One region of the Zunongwangia sp. genome, then DNA from elsewhere that is predicted to be linked to it. Evidence: riboswitches for the same ligand, from Rfam matches in the RefSeq annotation. Region 1 holds a riboswitch; each other region holds the start of a gene.
What was found. A riboswitch is a leader RNA that binds a small molecule or an ion and turns the genes downstream of it on or off. The one in region 1 is predicted to bind thiamine pyrophosphate.
Positions count from the first base shown of each region.

Region 2: linked by a shared signal. The riboswitch ahead of thiS (sulfur carrier protein ThiS) and the one ahead of thiM (hydroxyethylthiazole kinase) in region 1 are both predicted to bind thiamine pyrophosphate.
Region 3: linked by a shared signal. The riboswitch ahead of ACN0WI_RS01700 (TonB-dependent receptor) and the one ahead of thiM (hydroxyethylthiazole kinase) in region 1 are both predicted to bind thiamine pyrophosphate.

Region 1 is NZ_JBLXIB010000008.1:145,610-148,997, forward strand. It holds gene ACN0WI_RS11010 (HD domain-containing protein) at 1-144, opposite strand, end outside; gene ACN0WI_RS11015 (winged helix-turn-helix transcriptional regulator) at 315-665, opposite strand; gene ACN0WI_RS11020 (DUF2652 domain-containing protein) at 797-1,423, shown strand; TPP riboswitch at 1,506-1,596, shown strand; gene thiM (hydroxyethylthiazole kinase) at 1,667-2,464, shown strand; gene thiE (thiamine phosphate synthase) at 2,472-3,107, shown strand; gene thiD (bifunctional hydroxymethylpyrimidine kinase/phosphomethylpyrimidine kinase) at 3,104-3,388, shown strand, end outside.
Region 2 is NZ_JBLXIB010000002.1:393,468-396,855, forward strand. It holds gene thiC (phosphomethylpyrimidine synthase ThiC) at 1-1,663, opposite strand, end outside; gene thiS (sulfur carrier protein ThiS) at 1,716-1,919, opposite strand; TPP riboswitch at 2,017-2,112, opposite strand; gene ACN0WI_RS04620 (6-pyruvoyl trahydropterin synthase family protein) at 2,282-2,734, shown strand; gene ACN0WI_RS04625 (UDP-2,3-diacylglucosamine diphosphatase) at 2,807-3,388, shown strand, end outside.
Region 3 is NZ_JBLXIB010000001.1:384,671-388,058, forward strand. It holds gene ACN0WI_RS01695 (ATP-binding protein) at 1-1,372, opposite strand, end outside; TPP riboswitch at 1,459-1,549, shown strand; gene ACN0WI_RS01700 (TonB-dependent receptor) at 1,665-3,388, shown strand, end outside.

The DNA.
Region 1 (3,388 bases):
TACCACCTCTTTATCCTCAAAAGATAAATTTTCGTAGTCTGAAATTTTTCTCGCAAACTGAAAAACTTCTAGGGTATGTTGTATGTTGTGATAAGGCAAACTATAGCAACGGCTATTGCGTAGCATAGCATGGCAATGCTTCATTGCTTTTTTTAAAATCGTTGTTTGTCTATATTCAATCAGGAGTAAAATTTTTAATTAAAAGTGTAGTTGCTACTATAGTTATATAGTTCAAAAATTTAAATTATTAAAAATAATCAGCATTCTAAAATTAAGAAGTACTAAAATTATTTTTTTAACGTTATGATTTAATTTTATTGTCTTTCTTTAATAATTTTTTTTCGATGTGCTATACCCCATCTACTTAATGCATCTAATATTTCCGACAACGAATTACTATATTCTGTGAGCTCATATTCTATTACCACTGGTGTATCATGTTCTATTTTACGTTCTACAAATCCATTCAGTTCTAAATCTTTTAATTCTCTAGATAACATGCGTGCAGAAATTCCTAATGCTCTCTGAAGTTCATTAAAACGCTTTGTATTTTCCTTTAAAGCCATTATAATTTTTAGTTTCCATTTTCCGCCAATTGCATAAAGAGCATCATCTATAGATCCTAATTTACTTTCACATGTTTTCTTGTCTAGTAATTCACCCATTTTATCTACTTACTTTTGTAAAGTAAATATACAATTCTGATGTAATTTAGAAGTAAGCTTTATGTTTTTTTACGATGATTTTTTTATTCGTAAAATAATTTATTAGATTAATTGTACCTTCGAGTTTACAAATGGCACTAAAATCTAAAAAACAGTTACCCTATTTTTTTACGGAATCCCCTAATGATACAAAAGTATTACGGGGTACTGTTATTATGCCTGATATTAGCGGATTTTCCAAATTTGTTGAGAATATAGATGTAGAAACAGGAAAAATAATTATTTCCAAACTGCTAAATGTAATAGTTAAAAATAACATTCTAGACCTTCAAATTTCAGAAATTGAAGGTGATGCTATTTTATTTTATAAATTCGGAAAAGCAATACCTGTTTCAAAAATTTTGAAGCAATACGAACTTATATATACTGCGTTTTTTCAAGAAATTGATAGATTAAAAGAACAATATAAAGCTATTAATTTTGACTTATCAATTAAGCTAATTGCTCATTTTGGTTATTTTGCAAAATTTAATGTAGGCACTTTTGAAAAATTATATGGCAAAACTGTAGTTGAAATCCATCGATTATTAAAAAATTCAATTTCAGGGAAAGAATACGTGCTAATTACCAATTCCCTTATAAAAAATACAGAGGATAAATCTACTTTATCATCACAAAAATATATGGTGAAAGAAGGTTTTGAAATTTACGATGAAAATTCAAAAATTAACTACACTTATTTCAAATCAAAAAAGTAAGACTAAACAGATAATAGTTTTTACAACTTCATACTTATTTTTTGATACATTTTTTTCCAGCAATTAAATTTGCTGTACTTTTACATTGCTTTAGGGGTATTCAGTAAAGAATTGAGAGAGTCCCTTTGAACCTGATGCGATAAAACGCCGTAGGGAAAAGTTTTAGATGATTTTTTTCATCTTTTCTACTTTCCTGTTTTTTCAGAATTTCCACCTGAAGCTTAATTTTTTTAATATCTCACGATGGAAAATACACTCTGGAAACATATTGAAACTGTAAAAAAAACAGTGCCTCTCATTCATAATATCACCAATTATGTAGTTATGAATAATACCGCAAATGCACTTTTAGCTGCAGGAGCATCTCCCATTATGGCCAATGCGCATTCTGAGATGGAAGATATGGTTTCTATTTGCCAAGGCTTGGTTATTAATATAGGAACTTTAACCGAATACTCGGTAGAGTCTATGTTAATAGCAGCAAAATGTGCTAATAAAACAAATACACCTTGGGTTTTAGATCCTGTTGGAGCCGGTGCTACAACATTTAGAAACGAAACCTTATCAAAATTAATAGCCCTAAAACCTACTATAATCAGAGCAAATGCTTCCGAAATTTTAGCACTTGCCACAACCAATAATCTATTTACAAAAGGAGTCGATAGCACAGCAGAAAGCAATGAAGCTATTTTGGCTGCTAAGGAACTTAACAAAAAATATGGAGCCGTTATATCTATCTCCGGAGCAACTGATATTATTATTGATGGTGACCAACAAATTCATCTTTCAAATGGAAATAAACTAATGACAAAAGTTACCGGATTGGGCTGCTCAACTTCTGCTATTACTGCTGCATTTGCTGCAGTAATTCCTAATAAATTTGAAGCTACCTGTACTGCAATGGCATTATTTGGAGTTTGTGGAGAATTAGCTGCTAAAAAATCTGATGGGCCGGGAACTTTACAATTACATATTTTAGATGAGCTTTTTTCTATTTCAGAACGAGCATTCCAAACTACTCTAAAATTGACTATTAAATAAAAATCAAATGGCATTTCCATTTTCATTATATCTTGTTATTTCTGAATCAAATTGTATACATCATTCTTTAGTTCAAGTTGCTGAACAAGCAATTAAAGGCGGTGTAGATATCATTCAATTACGTGAAAAAGAGCTATCGAACTCGCAGTTTATTGAAAAAGCTTTAGCCTTAAAAAATATAACCGAAAAATACAATATTCCGCTTATTATTAATGACAATGTTGAAGTAGCAAAAACTGTAAATGCTTACGGAATTCATGTAGGCAACAGCGATATGCCACCAGTAAAAATTAAAGAAGTTTGGCCTGAAGCATCTTGCATTGGGTATTCTATAGAATACTTAAATCAATTACAAAATGAGAATACCGCTATTGCAGACTACTTAGCCGTTAGCCCTGTATATTCTACAGCTACAAAAATCGATACTATTACCGAATGGGGTATTGAAGGTATAGAATCCATAAGGAGCAAAACCAAAAAACCTTTAGTAGCTATTGGAAATATGAATGCTGATAATTGCAAATCGGTTATAAACGCAGGATCCGATTGTATTGCGGTAGTTTCCGCTATATGCTCAGCTAAAAATCCAGAAAAGGAAGCGGCTATTCTCAAAAACAATATTCTAAAATCTAAAAAATCATGACTCATTATACGACTCCCTCTGTATTAACTATTGCCGGATTCGATGGTAGTGGCGGTGCTGGAATTCAAGCTGACATTAAAACTTTCTCGGCACTCGGATGTTTTGCTACTTCAGTTCTTACTGCTTTACCGGTACAAAATACTACTGGTGTAAAAAACATCTTTTCAATACCACAAAAAGCCGTTGCAGAACAAATTGTAAGTATTTTTGAAGATATCCCTCCTAAATCTATAAAAATAGGTATGGTACATAGTACTGAGTTAGTAAAAACAATTGTTAAT
Region 2 (3,388 bases), on a different contig from region 1:
TTTCATCGTGATACGCTCGTGCCGTATCTGGATCTAGCGCCAAATTAAACTGATCTTCCCAACGAAACTCGAATCTCGCTTTACTCATCGCATCGTCCCGATGTTGTGCTCCCGGATGCCCTTTTGCTAAATCTGCCGCGTGGGCAGCGATCTTATAAGTAATTACACCTTCTTTTACATCTTCTTTATTCGGTAAACCCAAATGTTCTTTTGGCGTTACATAGCATAACATTGCACAACCGTACCAGCCAATCATTGCCGCTCCAATTCCGCTGGTAATATGGTCGTAACCCGGCGCAATATCGGTGGTTAGCGGACCAAGCGTGTAAAAAGGCGCTTCGCCACATTCGGCCAATTGCTTGTCCATATTTTCCTTAATCATATGCATTGGGATATGTCCGGGACCTTCAATAAAGCATTGCACATCGTGCTTCCAGGCGATTTTGGTTAATTCGCCAAGTGTTTCCAATTCGGCAAACTGCGCATAATCATTCGCATCGGCAATACTTCCCGGACGCAAGCCATCGCCAAGAGAAAATGCTACATCATAAGCTTTCATAATTTCGCAGATCTCTTCAAAATGCGTGTATAAAAAGCTCTCCTGATGATGCGCTAAACACCATTTTGCCATAATGGAACCGCCACGAGAAACAATTCCCGTTACTCGTTTTGCGGTATGCGGAATATATTTTAAACGAACCCCGGCGTGAATGGTAAAATAATCAACACCTTGTTCGGCTTGTTCTATTAAAGTGTCTCTAAAGATCTCCCAGGTAAGATTTTCAGCTTTTCCGTTTACTTTTTCTAAGGCCTGATAAATAGGAACCGTCCCAATGGGTACCGGAGAATTCCGAAGAATCCATTCTCGGGTTTCGTGAATATTTTTTCCGGTAGAAAGATCCATTATGGTATCGGCGCCCCAACGGCAAGCCCAAACTGCTTTTTCTACTTCTTCTTCAATCGAAGAACTTACGGCGGAATTCCCAATATTAGCATTGATTTTAACCAAGAAATTACGCCCAACGATCATCGGTTCACTTTCCGGATGATTAATATTACTCGGTATAATTGCACGTCCTTTGGCAACCTCATCTCGAACAAATTCAGGAGTAATTACTTTAGGAATACTCGCCCCAAAACTTTCGCCCGGATGTTGCTCGGTAATCTGATTAATTTCCTGAAGTTTCTGATTTTCCCGAATAGCAATAAACTCCATTTCCGGCGTAATAATGCCTTTACGCGCGTAATGCATTTGGGTTACATTTTGCCCCGGTTTCGCTTTTAAAGGTTTTCGAATTCGTTTAAACCGAAGTTCATCTAACTTTTCGTTCTCTTCACGCTGCCGGCCGTATTCCGAGGAAAGTCCGCTTAACTGCTTCATATCTTCTCTGGCAGCAATCCATTGCTGGCGAATAGGTTTTAAACCCTGGCGCACATTGATCTCTACATTAGGATCTGTGTAAGCACCGCTGGTATCGTAGACCAATACCGGATCATTTGGCGTTTTTGTTCCGTTAAATTTATCGACGGTATCATCAAGCGTAATTTTGCGCATAGGTACCTTCACATTTTCGTGAAGTTGACCTTTTACATAAATTTTTTCTGAATTTGGAAAAGGCGTTCTGCTGATGGCTTCTTCCCTTGGTAATTGGTTAGGTTTCATACTAAAAAGGTTTAGATTGATGTTTAAAATTTGATTACTGAAAATAAAACGATCAACCGCCTTGCGTAGCACGAATCACCAATACATTACTGCCTTCTTCCACTAGTGTGTGTTCCCACTGTGGTTTAGAAATAATTTCATTATTAATGGCAATAGCAATTCCTGAAGCCTGAATATTCAATTGCTCCAATAATTCCTGAAGCTTTACAGGTTCTTTAAAAGAATGGTTTTGGTTGTTGACGTTTACAGTTATCATATCATTTCGATTTTAATAGCCGTAAACCAAAGAGGATTGTCTTTGAAGAAAAGTAATATGAAATAGAATTTATCCCCTAATTTGGATAAAATCGAATCAAAAATTTCTAACTTTTCCCTTCGCAGATGCTAATCTGGATCAGGTTCAAAGGGTTTTTCTCAGCCGAATTGAATCAGCACCCCTAAAGTTTACTCTCTCAAAGTTAGGATAAATAAAAAAGCCTTACAACTTATCCACTGAAAACAATTTGAAAAATTAAGACCTTAGTTTTAACATTTAAAGCATTAAAATAACCAACAGATAGGCTTTTTACACTCATTTTCCCGACTTGTTTAGTATCTTTGCGCCCTAAATTTACAGGTATGGCAAATATTAGAATTACCAAACAGTTCTCTTTTGAAACAGGGCATGCGCTTTATGGCTATGATGGCAAGTGCCGCAATGTACATGGCCATAGCTATAAATTAAGTGTTACGGTAATTGGACAACCAATTACTGATACCAATAATGTAAAATACGGTATGGTAATCGATTTTGGTGATCTAAAAAAGATCGTAAAATCTGAAATTGTAGACCAATTTGATCACGCGACAGTTTTTAATAAAAACACACCTCACCTTCAATTAGCTAAAGTACTAAAGGAGAGCGGGCATCATGTTATTTTGGTAGACTACCAACCAACTAGTGAAAATATGGTAATTGATTTTGCTGAAAAAATAAACAAATATTTACCAGATCATATTCAACTACATTCTTTAAAACTTCAAGAAACTGAAAGTAGTTTTGCAGAATGGTATGCCAGCGATAATTCCTAAAAAATCTGCTATCTTAAAAACAAGGATGCTTTATAACTTTCTATTAACTTTGCTGAAGCTAAGAAAATATACATGACTATTCCCGAAGGAAAAAAAATATACTTCAGTAGCGATAATCACTTAGGAGCTCCTACAAAAGAAGCTAGTAAAGTTCGCGAAGCCATCTTTATAAAATGGCTAGACGAAATTAAAGAAGATGCTATGGCTATTTTTTTACTTGGTGATTTATTCGATTTTTGGTTTGAATATAAACATGTAGTTCCCAAAGGTTTTGTTCGTGTTTTGGGGAAATTAGCTGAAATTAGAGATAGTGGTATCCCTGTATATTTTTTTATTGGAAATCACGATCTGTGGATGGAAAATTATTTTGAAGAAGAGCTTAATATTCCCACTTTTAGAAAACCACAAGAATTTGAATTCAACCAAAAAACATTCTTAATTGGCCATGGTGACGGACTTGGTCCCGGAGATTATGGATATAAACGCATGAAAAAAGTGTTTACCAATCCATTTTCAAAATGGCTTTACCGTTGGTTACATCCTGATATTGGTGTACCGCTTGCACAATATTTTTCGGTAAAGAACAAACTGATTTCCGGCGATGATGATGCTAAATTTTTAGGAGAAAATAACGAGTGGTTAGTACAATATTGT
Region 3 (3,388 bases), on a different contig from region 1:
TACTAACTATAATTGATCCTTTTTCGGTAAATTTATAAGCATTGGTAATAAGGTTGGCGATAATCTGCTTAATCCTAAATGGGTCGCTTAAAAATTGATTTTCGGTTTCTGGTGAGGCATCAATACGGATTTCTAACTTTCTATTTGTTGTAGCCGGAATATTATTGTAAACAGTATCAGTAATTAATTCTTTAGGAGTAAAAGGAAGTTCTTCTATAACCATTTTACCAGCTTCTAATTTGGAAAGATCCAATAAATCGTTAACTAGTCGTAATATAAAGTCAGAGGATTTGGTAATATGTTCTAGATAATGTTGCTGTTTGGTGGCAAGTTTTGTTTTTTTTAGCAAATCTGAATAGCCGATAACTGTATTTAAAGGTGACCGTAAATCGTGTGTAATGGTTGCCATAAATTGTTCTCTTCGTTTTAAGAGTGTTTCTGCAAAATTTTTGGCTTTTTCTAATTCAATTCGGTATTGTTGGCTGCGGCGAACATCTTTAATAATTAGAATTAGAAATAATAAAATAAAAACAACACAAATCACACCTGAAATTAGCATAATAAAAACAGTATCTTCTAAGGTGTTTTGGGCTTTATTGGTTCGTATAAAAGCTGCTTTTCGTTCTTCAGCTTCAATATTTGCTAAAATTTTTCGAAGTTGTTGGTTTAAAACCATATCGTTATTTAGCAAAGCATTTTCTTTCTCTAGAACGTTATTCCTAAATTTTTTATTAGCATACTGTAATTCATGTAATACTTTTTTTACAGAATTTACAAGGGAATCTGCTGTTTGATTGGTAAGCGATTTAGCATTATCTGCTTTTGCGTATTCTAACCATTTTATTAAAACACGACGTTGATGGGGTTTTAAGTCGGTGAAACGCCCTTCGTAAGAATTATTGGTAATAAAGGTCTCATTTACGCGTTTTAGTTGGCGCATTACTTGTTGATATATGTCGGTATTTCGATCTTTTTCCCGTAAATCAACTAAAGCTTTAAGGTTTTCCGTTTTTAAGTCTAGTAGTTTATAAATACTATCTAGTTCTTTATGTACCGTATCGTTTTCATAATACTTTTTGTCTAAAACAGCTAGATTTTTCCTTATAGTATCTAATTGGTCATAATACGATTCAAAATCTTCAGGAGTTCCTGTTTGTATTAATTTGCGACTAACATTTTCTGTTTCATATAAATCACTGGTAATATCGCTGACTAAAAATAATTGCGCATTATTATTATTGTTATTTTTAGCCATATTGCTAAAAATAATTACTCGTGTATAAATAATCCATACAGCCACGCCTACTAAGGCAGCAATTATAAAGTAGCCTGTAATAACTTTTATAGTTATAGAGCGCTTTGTGTTTTCCATAATTTGGAATAATTATTCAAAAATACAGGAATTAAATCAATTCAAATAAATAGAATTTTTTAAAAAAGCGTAGTACATTTGTTACCAATCTCAAAAAGGGGTGCCAATAATTGGCTGAGATTATACCCAAAGAACCTGGGCAGGTAATGCTGCCAAGGGATAGTGTTTTTTAACACGGTAAAACTCCTGAATATGATCCAAATTGAAATTGGAGAAATTCAGGAGTTTTTTTGAAACTTATTAAACTATACTAACAGAATAATGACCCCTTTTATTCGTAAAAATTTTACGGATGAAACAAGTATTACTCAGTTTTAGTCTATTTTTTCTAGCTACATCAGTATGGGCACAACAGTACAAACTTTCCGGAACAGTTACTCGAGAAGGCAAGCCTTTGTCGAACGCATCGGTTTATGTAGAAAAAGCTTCTTCAGGAACACAAACAAATGAATTTGGTAGTTATGAATTGTTGTTAGAAAAAGGAGTTTACAAAGTCGAATTTCTACATGGAAACCGAAAAACAATACAAGTAGACCTTAATTCCGATAAAACTTTAAATGTAGATTTAAGCGGTCTAGAAGAAGTTTTAGGAGAGGTATTTTTACAGTCGGTTCGAGTTAATGCAGAATCGCCAATTACGTATAGTGAATTAAGTAATGAAGAGATTGCCGATAGAAACCTAGGGCAAGATATTCCTACTTTAATGAATTATATGCCCAATGTAGTTACAACATCAGATGCTGGAGCAGGAGTCGGCTATAGCGGAATTCGAGTTCGAGGTAGCGATGCAACTCGTATTAATGTTACAATAAACGGCATTCCATACAACGATTCGGAAAGTCAGGGCACGTTTTGGGTTAATTTAGGAGATTTCGCTTCTTCCGTTCAGAACTTACAATTACAACGTGGCGTAGGTACTTCTACAAATGGAGCTGGAGCTTTTGGAGCTAGCCTAAATATATTAACCGATAATTTCAAGAAAGATCCTTATGCAGAAATAGCTAATACTTATGGCTCTTACAATACTCACAAGCATACGGTGAAATTTAGTACAGGATTGTTTAACGATCATTTTGAATTTAAAGGGAGAGCCTCTAAAATTGAAAGTGATGGCTATGTAGATAGAGCTTCAACCGAGTTAAAATCGTATTTTTTACAAGGAACTTATAAAGATGATAAAACCATAATTAAAGCGATAACATTTGGGGGCACAGAACAAACCTATATGGCTTGGAACGGGATCGATAAAGAAACCTTAGAAACTAATCGAACCTATAACTCGGCAGGAAGATATGTAGATGAAGATGGAAATGTTCAGTTTTACGATAACCAAACCGACAATTATAAACAAGATCATTATCAATTATTATGGAATCAGACTTATACTGAAAATTGGTCTTCAAACATTGCTTTGCACTATACAAAAGGTAAGGGATACTATGAGCAATACCATGAAGGAGCTACATTGAACGATTATAAATTACAAAATTTTATTTTTGAAGGCGAAGAAGTAACCAAGTCGGATTTAGTAGATCAGCAATCACTAGATAACGATTTTTATGGTACCGTATTTAGTTTGAAGTATGAAAACTCAAAATTTGATGCAACCATTGGTGGTGGATTTAATCAATATAAAGGCGATCATTTTGGAGAGGTGATTTATACAAAATTCGCTATGAATAAAGCTCCAGAGGAACGGTATTATTTTAGCGATGCTACTAAAAATGATTTTAATATTTACGGAAAAGTGAACTTTTCAATTGTAGAGAATCTAGCCGGATATGTAGATTTACAGTTGCGTACTATCAGTTACAAAACCGAAGGAATATTAGATAATGGATCGCCTATTGATGTGGACGATAATTTTGAATTTTTTAATCCAAAATTTGGAGTAAACTATAAGTTAAATTCAGAAAACCGATTGTATGCTTCGTATGCAAGAGCAAATCGTGAGCCAAACCGAAGTGATTATAAAAATGGAAATCCAAATTCAGAAAAATTAAACGATTGGGAGCT